Regions from separate parts of the Kineosporia sp. NBRC 101677 genome, predicted to be linked through region 1. Evidence: riboswitches for the same ligand, from Rfam matches in the RefSeq annotation. Region 1 holds a riboswitch; each other region holds the start of a gene.
The links. A riboswitch is a leader RNA that binds a small molecule or an ion and turns the genes downstream of it on or off. The one in region 1 is predicted to bind cobalamin.
Positions count from the first base shown of each region.

Region 2: another riboswitch for cobalamin. It lies ahead of nrdH (glutaredoxin-like protein NrdH); the one in region 1 lies ahead of QSK18_RS11510 (energy-coupling factor ABC transporter permease).
Region 3: another riboswitch for cobalamin. It lies ahead of cobN (cobaltochelatase subunit CobN); the one in region 1 lies ahead of QSK18_RS11510 (energy-coupling factor ABC transporter permease).
Region 4: another riboswitch for cobalamin. It lies ahead of QSK18_RS17445 (ABC transporter substrate-binding protein); the one in region 1 lies ahead of QSK18_RS11510 (energy-coupling factor ABC transporter permease).

Region 1 covers NZ_BSTA01000003.1:575,689-579,854, reverse strand. The annotation lists gene QSK18_RS11525 (energy-coupling factor ABC transporter ATP-binding protein) at 1-640, opposite strand, end outside; gene cbiQ (cobalt ECF transporter T component CbiQ) at 637-1,383, opposite strand; gene QSK18_RS11515 (energy-coupling factor ABC transporter substrate-binding protein) at 1,380-1,715, opposite strand; gene QSK18_RS11510 (energy-coupling factor ABC transporter permease) at 1,715-2,413, opposite strand; cobalamin riboswitch at 2,488-2,615, opposite strand; gene urtE (urea ABC transporter ATP-binding subunit UrtE) at 2,769-3,464, opposite strand; gene urtD (urea ABC transporter ATP-binding protein UrtD) at 3,464-4,166, opposite strand, start outside.
Region 2 covers NZ_BSTA01000006.1:526,829-530,994, forward strand. The annotation lists gene QSK18_RS20470 (methyl-accepting chemotaxis protein) at 1-414, opposite strand, end outside; gene QSK18_RS20475 (hypothetical protein) at 730-1,131, shown strand; gene QSK18_RS20480 (DUF6766 family protein) at 1,225-1,899, shown strand; cobalamin riboswitch at 2,172-2,391, shown strand; gene nrdH (glutaredoxin-like protein NrdH) at 2,524-2,757, shown strand; gene nrdI (class Ib ribonucleoside-diphosphate reductase assembly flavoprotein NrdI) at 2,762-3,169, shown strand; gene nrdE (class 1b ribonucleoside-diphosphate reductase subunit alpha) at 3,148-4,166, shown strand, end outside.
Region 3 covers NZ_BSTA01000004.1:26,189-30,354, reverse strand. The annotation lists gene QSK18_RS12735 (DEAD/DEAH box helicase) at 1-536, opposite strand, end outside; cobalamin riboswitch at 604-775, shown strand; gene cobN (cobaltochelatase subunit CobN) at 805-4,166, shown strand, end outside.
Region 4 covers NZ_BSTA01000005.1:313,803-317,968, reverse strand. The annotation lists gene QSK18_RS17450 (ABC transporter permease subunit) at 1-1,417, opposite strand, end outside; gene QSK18_RS17445 (ABC transporter substrate-binding protein) at 1,372-2,892, opposite strand; cobalamin riboswitch at 2,921-3,142, opposite strand; gene QSK18_RS17440 (dihydrolipoamide acetyltransferase family protein) at 3,260-4,166, opposite strand, start outside.

The DNA of each region.
Region 1 (4,166 bases):
CCCCGCTCAGCACCACGACCTCGTCCGACCAGGCCAGGGCCAGATCCACGTCGTGGGTGGCCATGATCAGCGTGGTGCCCTGAGCGTGCAGGCGGGCCAGGGCGTCGACGGCCTCGACACCGGCGGCGGGGTCCAGCCCGGCCGTCGGCTCATCGAGCACCAGCACGGCCGGGCGCATGGCCACCGCCCCGGCCATGGCCACGCGCTTGCGCTCGCCGAAGGACAGCTGATGGGTCGGCCGGTCGGCCAGGTGAGTGGCGGCCAGCAGGTGCAGCGCCTCGTCGCAGCGGGCCCGCACCTCGGCGTCGGGCAGGCCCTGGTTCACCGGCCCGAACGACACGTCCTCGCGCACCGAGGCGGAGAACAGCTGATCGTCCGGATCCTGGGTGATCAACTGCAGCCGGTGCCGGTGCTCGCGCAGGCCCGCCCGGGAGTGCCGCAGTTCGCTGCCGCCCACACTGATCCGCCCGGCGGTCGGCTTCAGCGCGCCGGAAAGGCAACGCAGCAGGGTGCTCTTGCCCGAACCGTTGGCGCCGAGCACGGCTGTGCGTGAGCCCGCGGCAATTTTCAGGTCCACCCCGGCCAGCACCGGCGGCCCACCGGTGTAGGCGAACTCCAGGCCGATCACTTCGGTGTTCACTGCGCCACCCCGAGCGAGACCGCCACCAGGGTCACGAGCCCGGCCAGGGTGCCACCGACGAACCAGATTGAGGACGTCTGCTGCTGGCCGACGGTTCGCATCACGCCCTCGAAACCTCTTCCGGCCAGGCCCGACTCCAGGCGCCGGGCCCGCTCGAAGGCGCGGGTCAGGGTGGCGGCGGCGAGGGTGGAGGCCGAGCGCAGAGCCGCGCGGCGGGAGGTGTACCCCAGCCGGGCGGTCTGCGCCGCACGCACCGCGCTCACCGACTCCAGCAGGACGAACAGCAGGCGGTAGATCAGGCCGGCCACATCCACCACGGCCTCCGGCACGCCCCGGCGCCGGGCCCAGGACAGCAGGTCGGTCATCGGGGTGGTGGCCGCCAGCAGCAGCACCGCGCAGGTGCCGGCCACCGCGTGGGCCAGGGTGGAGGCGGCTGCGGCCAGGGTCTCGGAGGTGACCGTGGGACCGAAACCCTCGCTGCGCCAGGTGATCGCGATGCTCAGCGTGCCCAGGACGATGAACGCGGCCGGGCCCGAGGCCGCCCGCACCAGCAGGTGCACCGGCACCCGGCCCGGCCCCAGCATCAGGCCCAGCGCTGCCGCCGTGACCAGCGCCGAGGCGGGCCAGGGCGGCAGCACCAGGGCGCTGATCACCAGTCCCAGGCTGAGCAGCACCTTGTCGCCGGGGGAGTACTGCCGCCAGGGGCTGGCCCAGGCAGCGGTGTCGATGGCCGGAGCACTCACGATTCGGAGGAGACCTCGGCCCTGCGGCGGTTGCCGGAAAGCCGGCCGATGATGAACCCGAGAGTGCCCGCGCCGACCGCCGCCTGCAGGGCGAACAGGCCGGACTCGATCTCCCCGGAGGAGGGCTCGAACAGCGGGTTGAACCAGACGTCGTAGTCCGGGTTGATCTCCTCGACCTTGGTGGTGGCCGAGGAGTCGCTGCCGGCGTACGACTCGCCCTCGGGCTGCCCCTCGGTGTTCAGCCGGAGGGCCAGTGGGATGGCGAAGATCGCGAAGACGAGCAGCAGCAGGGCCACGTCGACGGCCCAGCGGCGCGGGGTGCGGGTGGCCATCAGGCACGCTCCTCGGCGGCGACGGTGGATTCCGGCAGGGCGCGCTGCAGGCCGAGCGAGCTCAGTTCGTCCGGGGCGATCCGGGCCAGCAGGCGGAACACCAGCACGCCCAGCAGTCCTTCGGCGATCGCCAGCGGGATCTGGGTGAGCGCGAAGATGCCCAGGAACTCGCCGATCGAGCCGAGAACACCGCCGGAGGGGTCGGGGTGGGCCAGACCGAGCTGGATCGAGGTGACCACGTAGGTGGACAGGTCCGACAGCGACAGCGCGGCGAAAACGCCGACGGAGAAGGAAAGTCCCAGCGTCGAGCAGGCCCGGTAGGCCCCGTACCCGACCCACGGACCAACGATCGCCATCGAGAACGCGTTGGCCCCGAGCGTCGTTAATCCGCCGTGAGCCAGCAGCAGAGCCTGGAACAACAGCACGATGGCGCCCAGCACGGCCATCACCGGTGGCCGGAACAGCACCGCCCCCAGACCGGTCCCGGTGGGGTGACTGGAACTGCCTGTCACGGAGGGGAGTTTGATGGCGGACAGGACGAAAGTGAAGGCCCCGGCCGCACCCAGCAGCAGGCGCGACTCCGGGCGTTCGCGCACCTCGCGGACCACACAGCGGGCGCCGTGCACGACGAACGGGGCGGCGGCCACCGTCCAGGCGGCGGCGTGGAGCGGGGGCAGGTACCCCTCAGCGATGTGCATGCAGCACCTCGCCCTGGCAGACGTGTCTCATCGGATCTCCTCGGGTCCTCGCCCTGGATCGGATGCGACGGCCGAAGTCTCCTGGCTTCCCGGATCGACGCTCGCCCCGGCCTTCCGGCCCGATGGAGGGCCGTGGCACGGCATGGGGGTCTGCTTCCCGGTGACAGTGGCGGGACCGCGCCGGATTCACACCGGCTTCCTTCACTGCCGTCGCGGTGAATGTGTAGTTGTGACTGGCTCGGGCATCATGCCATGGCTCGGGGCCTGAGCAGAATGCCTGCCCGGGATCGGGGCGCAGCACAACGGGCCCCCGGTCCGCCTGAGCAGACCGGGAGCCCGATGTGCGGTGCCGCGGTCAGCCCAGTGCCATGGCCGCCCGCACGCCGGACTCGTTGGCTGCTCCGCCGGCGCCCTCGGCGCTCACCCGCCCCGACTCCAGCACGTAGTAGCGGGCGCTGGCCTCCAGGGCGAAGCCGATGTGCTGCTCGACCAGCAGCACCGAGAGCCCGGAGGCGGCCAGCTGCACGATCGCGTCCTCGATCTCCCCGACCACCGAGGGCTGGATGCCTTCGGTGGGTTCGTCCAGCAGCATGATCTTCGGCCCGACGATCAGGGCCCGGGCGATTGCCAGCTGCTGGCGCTGCCCGCCCGAGAGCAGCCCGGCCCGGCGGGTGAGCAGACCGCGCAGCGCCGGGAACAGGTCGAGCGCCTCGTTCATCCGCGAGACGCCGGCCGCGCCCTGGCCGTCGGCCACCAGCTGCAGGTTCTCCCGGGCGCTGAGCTGGCCGAACGACTGCTGCCCCTGGGGCACGTAGGCCAGGCCGAGCCGGACCCGGCGGTGCGGCCTGGCCCGGGTGACGTCTTCACCGTTGAGCCGGATGGAGCCGGCCGAGACCGGCAGCAGGCCCACCGCCGCCCTCAGCAGGGTGGTCTTGCCGGCACCGTTGTGGCCCATGACGGCCACGATCTCGCCGGCCCCCACGGTCAGGCTCACCCCGTGCACGACGTCGGTCCGCCCGTAACCGACCTTCAGCCCATCGATCTCGAGCACTATCTCGCCTCCTCGGCCATCGAACCTGCAGAACCCCGCCCGTGCGAGCGGCTTCCGAGGTAGACCTCGATCACCCGCTCGTCGGCGGTCACCTCGCCCACCGAACCCTCGGCGAGCACCTTGCCCTGATGCATGACCGTCACCGACGAGGCGTAGGTGCGCATGAACTCCATGTCGTGCTCCACCACGATCACCGTGCGCTGCTGACCGATGCGCTGCAGCAGCAGGCCGGTCTCTTCCCGCTCGGCCTGGCTCATCCCGGCCACCGGCTCGTCCAGCAGCAGCACGTGCGCGTTCTGCACCAGCAGCATGCCGATCTCCAGCCACTGCTTCTGCCCGTGTGCCAGCACCCCGGCCGGCACCTGGGCCACCCGGGTCAGGCCGATCGTCTCCAAGGCGGCCTCGACCTCGGCCGGCACCGCTGAACGCTTACGCAGCAGTGTTTTCAGGCCGCGCCCGGATCCGGCGGCGATGTCCAGGTTCTGCAGAACGGTGAGCTCCTCGAACACGCTGGCGGTCTGGAACGTGCGCCCCACCCCGGCCCGGGCGATCCGGTGCGAGCTCTTGCCCAGCAGCTCGACCCCACCGAAGCGGACCGAGCCGGTTGCCGGCGCAAGCCCGGTGACGGCGTCCACCATCGTGGTCTTGCCCGCGCCGTTCGGGCCGATCAGGAAGCGCAGGTCGCCGCTGGTGACGGTGAGG
Region 2 (4,166 bases), on a different contig from region 1:
CCCGGTGATCCCCCCGATCGTCTCGACCAGCAGCGACTGCAGGTCGCGGGAGGTGGTCTCCAACTGCTCGGTGGTCTGCATCTGCAGCCGGATCTTCTCGGCCACCTGCTGAGTGACGGCGAGGCTCTGGGTGCAGGCGCCCGAGGCCTGCTCGGCGCCCGCAGCGATCTGCTGCATGGCGTCGCGCAGCTGCCGGGACGCCTCGGTCGCCTCGGCGGTCTGGGAGGCGACCTCGGTGGTCGCCGCGGCGATCCGCTCGGCCGCCTGTTGCTGCTTGGCCACCGAGCGGGCGCGCCGCCGGTCGGCCTCGGCGGCACGTGAGGCGCCCTGACCACCGTCGCTGGGGCCACGCTCGGGCGGTGGTGTGCGCCGCGACGACGGGACACCGGCGGACGGGCTCTTGGTGATGGGCATGTGCAATGTCCCTTCCCACGTGAGGGGGGCGGGCCGTCGGATCGTGCGGCTCGAGAAGAGGATTCGGCCCGGTGGCCCGCTCTTCTTGAGGATGGCTTCGCAGCGTCGCCCCAACGAGTAGGCGCAAGGGGGGAACCAGGTCACCATGGGTCACCAAAAACCCCATGCATCACTCCCGTCCGGCCTGCTTCCCAAAGGGCCTGCAGTAGCCGGGCGACACAGAGGAGAGCGCGCCCGCGTCACTTGCCGGGAGGCCGAGCACGAGTAGCGTTCCGTGGACCAGCAGCAGAACCAGGCCAGGTGAGGTGACACCGATTGAGCAGCACCGCCAGTGCATTCCTGGCCGGACTCACCGTGCTCCTGGTGAGCGCCTGCGGCAGCGACGGCGCGGCCTCCGAGGCCGGGGACGTGGCTGCCGGTTTCAGTCAGGCCGTCGGCTCCCAGGACGGCGCTCGAGCCTGCGCCCTGCTGTCCCCGAAGATCGCCACAAGCCTTGCCGAGGAAGCCTCGCAAACGTGCGCAGACGCCGTCCTCAATCAGGATCTGCCCGCACCGTCCGGACTGGAGCGCGTGGAACGCCAGGGGCGCAGCGCGTTCGTCGTCACCGCTACCGACACGATGTTCCTGTCCGAGTTCCCGGACGGCTGGAAGGTGATCGGTGCCGGCTGCACCGAACAGGGCTCGGCTCCCTACGACTGTGCCGTCTCGGGAGGATGAGAGCTCATGCGTCTACTCTTCGCGGCCTACGCCTTGTTCATCGCCGGCGGGCTGGTCTACTTCTTCGTGCTCGCCCTGCTGGCCCGCTGACCCATGCGTAAATTCCTTCACGACAACGCGCTCGGCCTGTTCTTCGGGTTCATCCTGCTGCTTGCCCTGGCCGGGCAGGCGGTGGCCGGACTGGCCGACCACAACGCCGAGCAGGTCAGCAACGGGCTGGCCACCGTGACGATGGGGCGCTACCTGACCTCGTCCTCGTTCGGCACCGACGTGGCCGAGAACTGGCAGAGCGAGTTCCTGCAGTTCCTGCTGTTCATCGTGGCCACCACGTGGCTGCTGCAGCGCGGTTCGCCCGAGTCCAAGCCGCTGGACAAGGCCGGGCGCGAGAGCGACAAGGACCAGAAGGTCGGCGCCTACATCACCCCGAAGTCTCCGCGCCTGGCCCGGGCCGGGGGTTGGGTGAGCGCGCTGTACTCGAACAGCCTGGGGCTGGTGATGGGGCTGATCTTCCTGGCCTGCTGGTTCGTGCAGTCCCTGACCGGTCAGGTGGCCTACAACGAGCAGCAGATCGCCCAGCTCCAGGCGCCGGTGAGCTGGGCCGGCTATCTCGGCTCCCCGGACTTCTGGAGCCGGACCATGCAGAACTGGCAGTCGGAGTTCCTGGCCGTGGGCTCGATGGCCGTGTTCTCCATCTACCTGCGCCAGCGAGGGTCACCGGAGTCCAAGCCGGTCGGATCGAGCCACGACAGCACCGGCGTCGAGGGCTGAACGTCCAGTGCCGTGCGCTGCCGCGCCTCAGCGACACCGTGATTGCCGCCACCTCGCAGAGCACCGCTCAGCACCCGGACGCCCGCGGCGACCGAGGAACGCGCCACACCGCTGATCACGTTCTGTCGCTCGAGACTCTCGCACCGCTGATCCTCACGCTCGCCACCGCCTGCCAACACACCTGATCCGCTCTTCGCGCCCATCTGCTATAGGGCATCGATCAGGACACGCGCACTAGATGTGGTGTTGGCGCACCCGGCCACCTACGGCATATGGTGCGTGATGTTGCTGGTTCGTCCTGCCATCCAGGTGGGCCGTCGTAAGAGGGAACCCGGTGTGACTCCGGGGCTGCCCCGCAGCGGTGAGTGGGAACGACCGCCGTCAACAGCACTGGGTGCGCCTGCGCGTCTGGGAAGCGACGGTTACTAGGTGCTGGGTCTGCGGCCCGGCATGCCCGCGAGTCCGAAGACCTGCCAGCGATGCGCCCGCCCCGATGAGGGTGGGCGCGTCCGTGGTGCCGCGCGGGACGGAACCGGACGGCTCAGCAGACTGCCTCCTTGGGCACCGCTGTGCCGTCTTCCGGCTCTCGCGCACCTGGTTCCAGAAGATCGGGAAAAGAGAGCTATGACGATTACGGTGTACAGCAAGCCGGCCTGCGTGCAGTGCGACGCCACGAAGCGCGCCCTGGACAAGGCGGGCCTCGCCTACGAGGTCATCGACATCACCCAGGACGACACGGCCCGTGAGTACGTGCTGTCGCTGGGCTATCTCCAGGCCCCGGTCGTGGTGGTCGGCGAGGAGCACTGGTCGGGTTACCGCCCCGACCGCATCAAGGCCCTGGCCGCCCAGCCCGCCTGATCCGGTGAGTTCGCTGGTCTACTTCTCCAGCGCCTCGGAGAACACGCATCGTTTCGTTCAGAAACTGAACGTGGAGGCTGAGCGCATCCCGCTGCGCCCCACCGAGCCCATGCTCCACGCCCAGTCCCCCTTCGTGCTGGTGGTTCCCACCTACGGCGGGGGCAACGAGGGCGGGGCGGTGCCGCGGCAGGTGGTCCGGTTCCTCAACGACGAGGGCAACCGGTCGCTGTTGCGCGGGGTGATCGCGGCGGGCAACACGAATTTCGGCAGCGCGTACTGCGTGGCCGGCGACATCATCTCGGCGAAGTGCCAGGTTCCGTACCTGTTCGCCTTCGAGCTCATGGGAACGACTGAGGACGTGCAGCGCGTCCGCGATGGATTGGAACGATTTTGGCAACGACAGCCGGTCTGAAGGACGACCTACAGGTCATCGAGACCGCTCCGGTGAGCCTCGACTACCACGCGCTGAACGCGATGCTGAACCTCTACGGTCCGGACGGGGAGATCCAGTTCGACAAGGACCGTGAGGCGGCGCGGCAGTACTTCCTGCAGCACGTGAACCAGAACACGGTGTTCTTCCACGACCTGGACGAGAAGCTCGACTACCTGGTCGAGAACAAGTACTACGAGCCGGAGGTGCTGGGCCGGTACGACCGGGCCTTCATCAAGCGGCTGTACCAGCACGCGTACGCGCAGAAGTTCCGGTTCCCGACCTTCCTGGGCGCGTTCAAGTACTACACCTCGTACACGCTGAAGACGTTCGACGGCAAGCGGTACCTGGAACGCTTCGAGGACCGGGTCTCGATGGTGGCCCTGGCCCTGGCCGACGGCGACGAGACGTTCGCCCTGCAGCTGGTGGACGAGATCCTCTCGGGCCGCTTCCAGCCGGCCACGCCCACCTTCCTGAACCTGGGCAAGGCCCAGCGCGGCGAGCCGGTCTCGTGCTTCCTGCTGCGCATCGAGGACAACATGGAGTCGATCGCCCGCGGCATCAACTCCGCGCTGCAGCTTTCCAAGCGCGGCGGCGGAGTCGCGCTGCTGCTGAGCAACATCCGTGAGCACGGCGCCCCGATCAAGCACATCGAGAACCAGTCCTCCGGGGTGATCCCGGTGATGAAGCTGCTGGAAGACTCCTTCTCGTACGCCAACCAGCTCGGCGCGCGCCAGGGCGCGGGTGCGGTGTACCTGCACGCCCACCACCCCGACATCATGAGCTTCCTGGACACCAAGCGGGAGAACGCGGACGAGAAGATCCGGATCAAGACGCTCTCGCTGGGCGTGGTGATCCCGGACATCACGTTCGAGCTGGCCAAGAAGAACGAGGACATGTACCTGTTCTCGCCGTACGACGTGGAACGCGTGTACGGCAAGCCGTTCGCCGACGTGAGCATCAGCGAGAACTACCGGGA
Region 3 (4,166 bases), on a different contig from region 1:
TCGGGGGTCTCCAGCACGACGGGAAGCACGCGACCGCGGCTGATCAGGTTTTCTGCGAACTGGTGCAGAGCGAGAAGGTGACGGACGTCGGATCCGAGCGTTGGGGCGTCTTCAAGCTCTTTACCTAACCCCAGCAACACCTGGGGGGCCTGCCAGGCGGGCACCGCAATCGTCCTTACCCGCCAGCGGACCTGTGGGAACAGCCGCGCCGACTCCCCCTCGGCACGATCACTGGGCCAGCCCGAACGCAGGTCCAGGAGCTCGGGCGAACCGCCGGGAGCGTGCTGGAACGAGGGCAGCACAAGGTCGGCTGTGCCCTCCTTCCAGCCTTCGTCCACCAGGTCGGCGACATCCGTGATGGTGTGCCGGAGCTCCTCGGAGGGCACGTCGAAGGGGTGCTCGCGGATCTTGGGCCGACGGCCGGTGCGTTCGGCGGGGGCAGTGCGAATCTGTGGATCTTCGGCCCAGAGCACCAGGGAGCCGTCGTCAGCGGGGTCATTGGCAGAGATCGACCACCACGCATGCACGACGAACACCCGGTCAGCTTAGGTGCTCCACGGCCGGGGGTTGGGCGGGTTGCCGAGGGCTGGCACAGTGGCCCCGTAAAGCAACCGCGGTGTGGCGGACAGGAAGCCGGTGAGAATCCGGCGCGGTCGCGCCACTGTGAGCGCTGAGTGACGTTCCAGAACTCCATGGTCACGGCCTGTGAGGGCTGGAAGGCCGGGACGTCACGCGGACGCCGAGCCAGGAAACTGTGCCGCACCGCAGCAACCCGCCGCGCGGACGGCGAGGAAGAGGACGTACGTGACGTTTGAGGCTCCCGAGCGCTCCACTGTGCTGCTCATCTCCACCTCGGACACCGATCTGCTCAGCGCACGCGCGAGCAAGGTGCCCTACCGCCTGGCCAACCCCAACCGGGTGGCCGTGGAAGACCTGGACGGCCTGCTCGAAGGCGTCGCGGTCACCGTGGTGCGCCTGCTCGGCGGCACCCGGGCCTGGGAAGAGGGCCTGGCCGCGCTGCTGGCCAAGGGCGTGCCAGTGGTGGTGCTCTCCGGCGAGGCGCTGCCCGACGCCGACCTGATGCGCCGCTCGACGGTGCCGGTCGGGGTGGCCACCCAGGCGCACGGCTACCTGGCCGAGGGCGGTCCGGAGAACCTGACCGAACTGCACTCGTTCCTGACCGACACCCTGCTGCTGACCGGCTTCGGCTTCGAGCCGCCGCGCAGCACGCCGGTCTGGGGTGTGCTCGAGCGTCCGTTGCTTGAGGACGAGAGTGGGCGCCCAACGATCGCGGTGCTCTACTACCGCGCCCATCACGTTGCGGGTAACACCGCCTTCGTCGAGGCGTTGTGCCAGGCGGTGGAGCAGGCCGGTGGGCGGCCCCTGCCGATCTTCTGTGCCTCGCTGCGGGCCGCCCCCGACGACCTGATGGAGCTGCTCGGCACGGCCGACGCGCTGCTGGTCACGGTGCTGGCGGCGGGCGGCAACCGGCCGGCCAACGCCTCGGCCGGGGGTGACGAGTCGACCTGGGACATCGGGGCGCTGGCCGCGCTGGACGTGCCGATCCTGCAGGCGATCAGCACGCTGACCTCGCGGGAGCGCTGGCTGGAGAACTCCGAGGGCCTGATCCCGCTGGACGCGGCCAACCAGGTGGCGATCCCGGAGTTCGACGGCCGGCTGATCACGGTGCCGTTCTCGTTCAAGGAGGTCGACTCCGAGGGCCTCACGCAGTACGTGGCCGACCCGGAGCGCGCCCTGCGGGCGGCCGGTATCGCGGTGGCCCACGCCCGGCTGCGGCACCTGCCCGCTCCGCAGAAGCGCATCGGTCTGGTGCTGACGGCCTACCCGACCAAGCACGCGCGGATCGGTAACGCAGTTGGGCTGGACACTCCGGCCTCGGCACTGGTGCTGCTGAAGGCGCTGTCTGAAGCTGGTTACGATGTCGGGCCTTTGGAAGGCTCCGAGGCGCTGCCCGGCCTCGAGGCGATGGACGGCGACGCGCTGGTGCACGGGCTGATCGAGGCCGGCGGGCAGGACCTGGACTGGCTGTCGGAAGAGGACCTGGCCCGTAACCCGGTCCGGATCCCGGCCGCGGTGTACCGCCGGTTCTTCCAGACGCTCCCTGCCGATCTGCAGGAGGCCGTGGTCGAGTCGTGGGGTCCGGCGCCGGGTGAGATGTTCGTCGACCCGCCCGGCGGGGCGCTGTCCTCCGGCGACCCGGACGGCGACATCGTGCTGGCCGCCATCGTCTCCGGCAACATCGTGCTGCTGCTGCAGCCGCCGCGGGGCTTCGGCGACAACCCGGTGGCCATCTACCACGACCCGGAACTGCCGCCCTCGCACCACTACCTGGCGGCGTACCACTGGCTGAACCTGGCTGTCTCCGAGGGTGGTTTCGGCGCCGACGCGCTGGTGCACCTGGGCAAGCACGGCACCCTGGAGTGGACGCCCGGCAAGACGCTCGCGCTGTCGGCCTCCTGCTCCCCCGACGCCGCGCTGGGCAACCTGCCGCTGATCTACCCGTTCCTGGTGAACGACCCGGGCGAGGGCACCCAGGCCAAGCGCCGGGCGCACGCCACGCTGGTCGACCACCTGGTGCCGCCGATGGCCCGGGCCGACTCCTACGGCGACATCGCCCGGCTCGAACAGCTTCTGGACGAGTACGCCGCGGTCACCGCGATGGACCCGGCCAAGGCCCCGCAGATCCAGACCCAGATCTGGACGCTGATGCACGCCGCCAAGCTGGACCACGACCTGGGCCTGGCCGAGCGGCCGCACGAGGCCGAGTTCGACGACATGATCCTGCACCTGGACGGCTGGCTCTGCCAGGTCAAGGACGCCCAGATCCGGGACGGGCTGCACGTTCTCGGGCAAGCGCCGACCGGTTCGGTGCGGGTGCACCTGGTCACCTCGATGCTGCGGGCCCGGCAGTTGTGGGCCGGTTCGCAGTCGCTGCCCGGTCTGCGCGAGGCGCTGGGCCTGGACGAGGCCTCGGTCGGTACCGGCGTTGCTGAAGCGGACGGTCTGGAAGAGGTGGACGCCGCGCAACTGACCGCGGTGGCGCTGGTCCAGGGGTTGGACGACGCTTCCTGGGCCGTCGAGTCGGTGCCGTCCGTGATCGAGTCGGTGCTGGCGTCCTCTGATCTGGACGTTTCGAAGGTGGACCGCGAAGGCCTGCGGGCCGTGCTGGAGTTCGCGGCCACCGAGGTGGTTCCGCGACTGGCCGGGACCACGGACGAGCTCACGGCCGTGCTGCACGCGCTGGAAGGCGGTTTCGTCAACCCGGGCCCGAGCGGTTCGCCGCTGCGAGGTCTGGTCAACGTGCTGCCGACCGGGCGCAACTTCTACTCGGTCGACCCGCGCGCGGTGCCCAGCCGACTGGCCTGGGAGACCGGGCGGTCGATGGCCGAGTCGCTGCTCGAGCGGTACAGGGCCGACGAGGGCGACTGGCCGCGTTCGGTGGGGCTGTCGATCTGGGGCACCTCGGCGATGCGGACCTCCGGTGACGACGTGGCGGAGGTGCTGGCTCTGCTGGGGATCCGGCCGGTCTGGGACGACGCCTCCCGGCGGATCACCGGGCTGGAGGCCATCGGGCTGGACGAACTGGGCCACCCGCGGATCGACGTCACGGTGCGGATCTCGGGCTTCTTCCGGGACGCCTTCCCCCACGTGGTCGCGATGATGGACGACGCGGTCCAGCTGGCCGCCTCGCTGGAGGAGTCTCCGGAGGAGAACTTCGTGCGGGCGCACGTGCAGGACGATCTGACCGCGCACGGCGACTCCCGCCGCGCCACGACCCGGATCTTCGGTTCCAAGCCGGGCACCTACGGCGCCGGCGTGCTGCCGTTGATCGACACCCGGACCTGGCGCAACGACGAGGACCTGGCCGAGGTGTACGCGGTCTGGGGCGGTTACGCGTACGGGCGAGGGCTGGACGGCCGGCCCGCGCGCGAGGACATGGAGTCGTCGTACAAGCGGATCGCGGTGGCGGCCAAGAACTACGACAGCGTCGAGCACGACATCGCCGACAGCGACGACTACTTCCAGTACCACGGCGGCATGGTGTCGATGGTCCGCTCGCTGACCGGCACCGCCCCCAAGGCGTACATCGGAGACAGCACCCAGCCCTCCGCCGTCCGCACCCGGACCCTGCACGAGGAGGTCTC
Region 4 (4,166 bases), on a different contig from region 1:
GGCCAGGACCCAGAGCGGCGGCCACCAGCAGACCGGCCAGGTTCGCGGGCACCGTGGCCAGTACGTCCAAGGCGCCCGGGGCAGAACCCGAGCGGGTCAGGCCCCCCACCGTTCCAACCAGCGCACCGATGAGCAGGGCCAGGGCGGAGATCCCGGCGGCCAGCGAGACGGTCAGCAGGGTGCCCTCGGCCAGCCGTCCCCACTGGTCGTGCCCCACGGCGTCGGCGCCGAAGGGGTGCGCCAGACTGGGAGAGGCCAGGCGCAACGACAGATCGGTCACGGTGCCGTCGCGGAAGAGGCCGCCCGCGATGGTGAGAACCAACAGAGTGAGCAGTGCGACGGCTGCCCAGCGCCGACGTCCATAGTTCCCTGACCCCAACTGGGCGGCTACCCCGATGGTGCGCTCCGCCTCGGGCACGGCGAGTGCCCGGTGCACTGCCGCAGCTACCGCCGCAGCGGCCAGCCCGACCATCACGAAACTGGCGAGCACTGCCTGAACGACGGGCAGGTCTTCGGCGAGGACGGCGTCGAGGGCGAGCGTGCCCGCGCCGGGGATGGAGAACACCTTCTCCACCGCGACCGACGAGCCCACGATCGACATGCCGACCACCACGATCTGCGGCGCTCCCATCGCGACCAGACGCCGCACCACAGCCCGCCGTAGGGGACGCCGGTCCAGCCCGCTCGCCCGCCAGCTGCGCACCCAGGGGTCAGACAGGGTCTGCTCTGCCGTGGCCGTGAGCATCCTGGCCAGCAGCCCGCCGGCGGGCAGTCCCAGAGCCAGACCCGGGAGAACCGCGCTCGCCGGGCCGTTCCAGCCGAAGACGGGCAGCACGTTCCAGGTGACGGCGAAAAGCAGGACCCCGCTGACGGCGAGCACTACTTCCGGCAGGGCTGCGAGTGCTGCCGGGACCGGGCCTGTGAGCAGCCGGGCTGTTCTGGACGGTCGTTGTTCCAGGGCAGGGGTCAGCAGAAGACCGGCGACCAGTACGGCGATCACCAAGGCAGTTCCGGCCAGCGTCAGGGAGGTGCTCAGCGCTGGGCGCACCAGGTCGTCGACGGGCTGACTGCTGACCCAGCTGGTGCCGAAGTCTCCCCGCAGGGCGTTGAGCAGCCAATTCAGGACACCGGAGAACGGGTTGGACGGCAGGTCAAGTTGCCGGCGCAGCGCCTCGACGGCCTGCGGGTCGTCGCCTCGGGCGGTGTAGCGCACCCGCAGCACGGTCTGGGCCGGGTCTTCGCCGCGCAGCCAGGGAAGTGCCGCGACGACGAGCAGAAGCAGCAGGAACGCCCCGACCGTACCGGGGGCCGCGCGGACGAATCGGCCCCCGGTACGCAGGTGACTGCCCAGGTTGCTGCCCAGGTTCGCGGTCAGTCGTCCAGCTCGGTCGCGGCGGTGATCACGGCGCGCTCCCACGGGTCGGCGGCCAGGCCGGTGAGGCCGTCGGCGACACCGAACTGGGTGCGGTCGTGGATCAGCGGGATGACGGCGACCTGGGAGAGCACCGTGTGCTCGGCGGCCACGGCGGCCTGGTTGCGGGTCTCGACGTCGGCCTGCCCGGCGGCCTCGGCGAGATCCTGGTCCAGGTCCTGGTCGCAGTACCGGCTGAGGTTGTAGCCGCCTTCACAGCCGAAGTCGGCCTGCAGGTAGCTGATCGGGTCGGCGGTGTCCTGGCCGTAGGAGCGGCTCATGATCACCGCGTCGTAGGTGCCCTTGAGGTAGTCGGACTCCATCTGGTTGTACTCCTGCACCACCGTCTTGACGTCGAAGCCGGCCTTGCGCCACTGGTCGGCCACGACGGTGGCGATCTCGGCCAGCTCCGGCCGGTCGGCGAAGGTGGCCAGGGTGATCTGCTTCGGGGTCTGGCTCGCGCCCCACGGCTCGGCCTGCGGGTAGGTGGGGGCCGGGCGGTTCTGCGCCCAGGTGGAAACCGTGGAGAACAGGCCCTGGGCCGGGTCGGCGGCCCCGGCGTAGATGGTGCCGGCCAGGTCGAGGCCCTCGATCGCCTCGCGGGCCAGTTCGCGCTTGCCGGGGTCGGAGAACACCGGGGAGCTCTGGATCAGGTGCACCGAGACGGTGCGGGGCAGCGGCACGGCCAGCACGTTCTCGGCCCCGACCGGCTCGAGCTGGTCGGCGGGCAGGGCCTGGGCCAGGTCGGTCTGCCCGGCCCGCAGCGCCGAGGCCCGTTGGTCGCCGTCGGCCACGAAGCTCAGTTCGATCCCGGCCAGCGCCGGCTCGCCGCCCCAGTAGGCCGGGTTCGCGCTCAGGTCGGCCGAGGTGGTGCCGTTCAGGGCGGTCATCGTGTACGGGCCGGTGCCCGTGCCGACCACCGAGGGCGAGGCCGGGTCGGCGTAGGCCTTCTCGGCCAGGATGGCCAGCTCGGGGGAGGTGAGGCGCTGGACGAGCACCGGGTCGGGGGTCTTGGTGACGATCCTCACCGCGTTCTCGCCGACGGCGCTCACGGTCAGCTCGGTGCCGGACAGGGCGCGGGGGGCGGGCTCGGCCTCGGCGGCGTTGGTCAGGGACGCAGCGACGGCCTCGGCGTTCATCGCGGTTCCGTCCTGGAACTTCACTCCGTCCCGCAGGGTGAGTTCCCAGGTGGCGGGGTCGGTCTGCTCCCAGCCGGTGGCCAGTGAGGCGGCCGGCGCACCGGAGGCGTCGAGCTTGACCAGCGTCTCCGTGGCGCCCACGCCGTAGCTGGTCACCGCGTCGTCGCTGTAGGGGCTGAGCGCGGCGACCGGAGTGAAGGCGTACGCGTAGCGCAGCGTCTTGCGTTCTCCCGAGCCGCTTGCGGCCTGGTCGTCGGAGCCACCGCCGCAGGCGGCCAGTGAAAGGACGATTGTCGCCCCGATCAGCGTCGTGATCGTCTTGGCAGAACGTGCAGGGTCCATGGAACGGACCGCCTCCAGCACCTCGTGGTTGCGAAACAGTGCCGTGGCCGGTCTCCTGGCTCTCGGGTCGAACGCTGCCGGTGCACCTTCCCAGGCCTGCGCGCCACCTCGACGAGCTCGTCGGGGCGTCGTGCCGGGCCCAGTGGCGCCCGATTCGGACTACGCGAACCGGCACCTTCCCGATCACAGTGGCGAGGGCCGCTCCGGTCCTGCACCGGAATTCCCGAGCACCACGGCCTCGTCAACCTAGATCACCGGTGGCGGTGGCGGCAAGGCGGGCCGAAATGCATGAATGCCTGTTCATCTCATCAGGTTTCGCCTCCGTCGGGGGTGGGCGGGCTGCGACGGCCGAGGGCCGGGCCGGGGTTCAGAGGTCGCCGAGGGCGGTGACCGGGTTCTCCACGCAGTCGGCGACGAACCGCAGCAGCCCACCCGCGGTGGCCCCGTCGCAGACCCGGTGGTCGAAGCTCAGCGTCAGCTGGGTGACCTTCCGCACGGCCAGTTGCCCCTCGAGCACCCACGGCCGGTCGACGATGCGCCCGATGCCCAGGATGGCGGCCTCGGGATGGTTGATGATCGCCGCGGCCCCGTCGGTGCCGAACACCCCGTAGTTGTTGACCGTGAACGTGCCGCCGGTCAGATCGGCCGGAGTGATCCGGCCGTCGCGGGCGGCCGCGGTCTTCTGCTGCAGGGCGGCGGCCAGCTCCCGAGTGGTGAGCCGGTCGGCGTGACGCACGACCGGCACCACCAGCCCCCGGTCGGTCTGGGCGGCGAAGCCCAGGTGGACGGCGTGATGACGGTGGATCTCGCCGTCCTCGACGGTGGCGTTGAGCTCGGGGAAGCGGCGCAGGCCGGCCACCACGAACCGGGCCAGCAGGGCGACGAGGCTGACCGGCTGGGCCGGGGACGCCCAGTGGGCCGGCGCCCCGCCTGACCGCTGGCTGCTGCCGGCGGCGTTGTGGGCGGAGCTGTTCAGGGCGCTGCGAGCGGCCAGGAACGGTGTGGCGTCGGCGTCGACCCAGATGGTGGCTTCGGGGATCTCACGGCGGGAACGGGAGAACTTCTCCGCAGCGAAACGACGGACGCCGGTGAGGGGCAGGCGGTCAAACCCGAGGACGTCGTCGGCCGGGTCTGCGGGCCCGCTCCTCAGTGCGCGCTGCGAGTCAGCAGCGGGCCGTGAGTGGGTGGTGGCCTGCGAGTCGGTAACGGGTCCAGCGTCGACAGTGGCTCGTGCGTCGGCAGTGGGGCGTGAATGTGCCGCGGACCGTGAATGT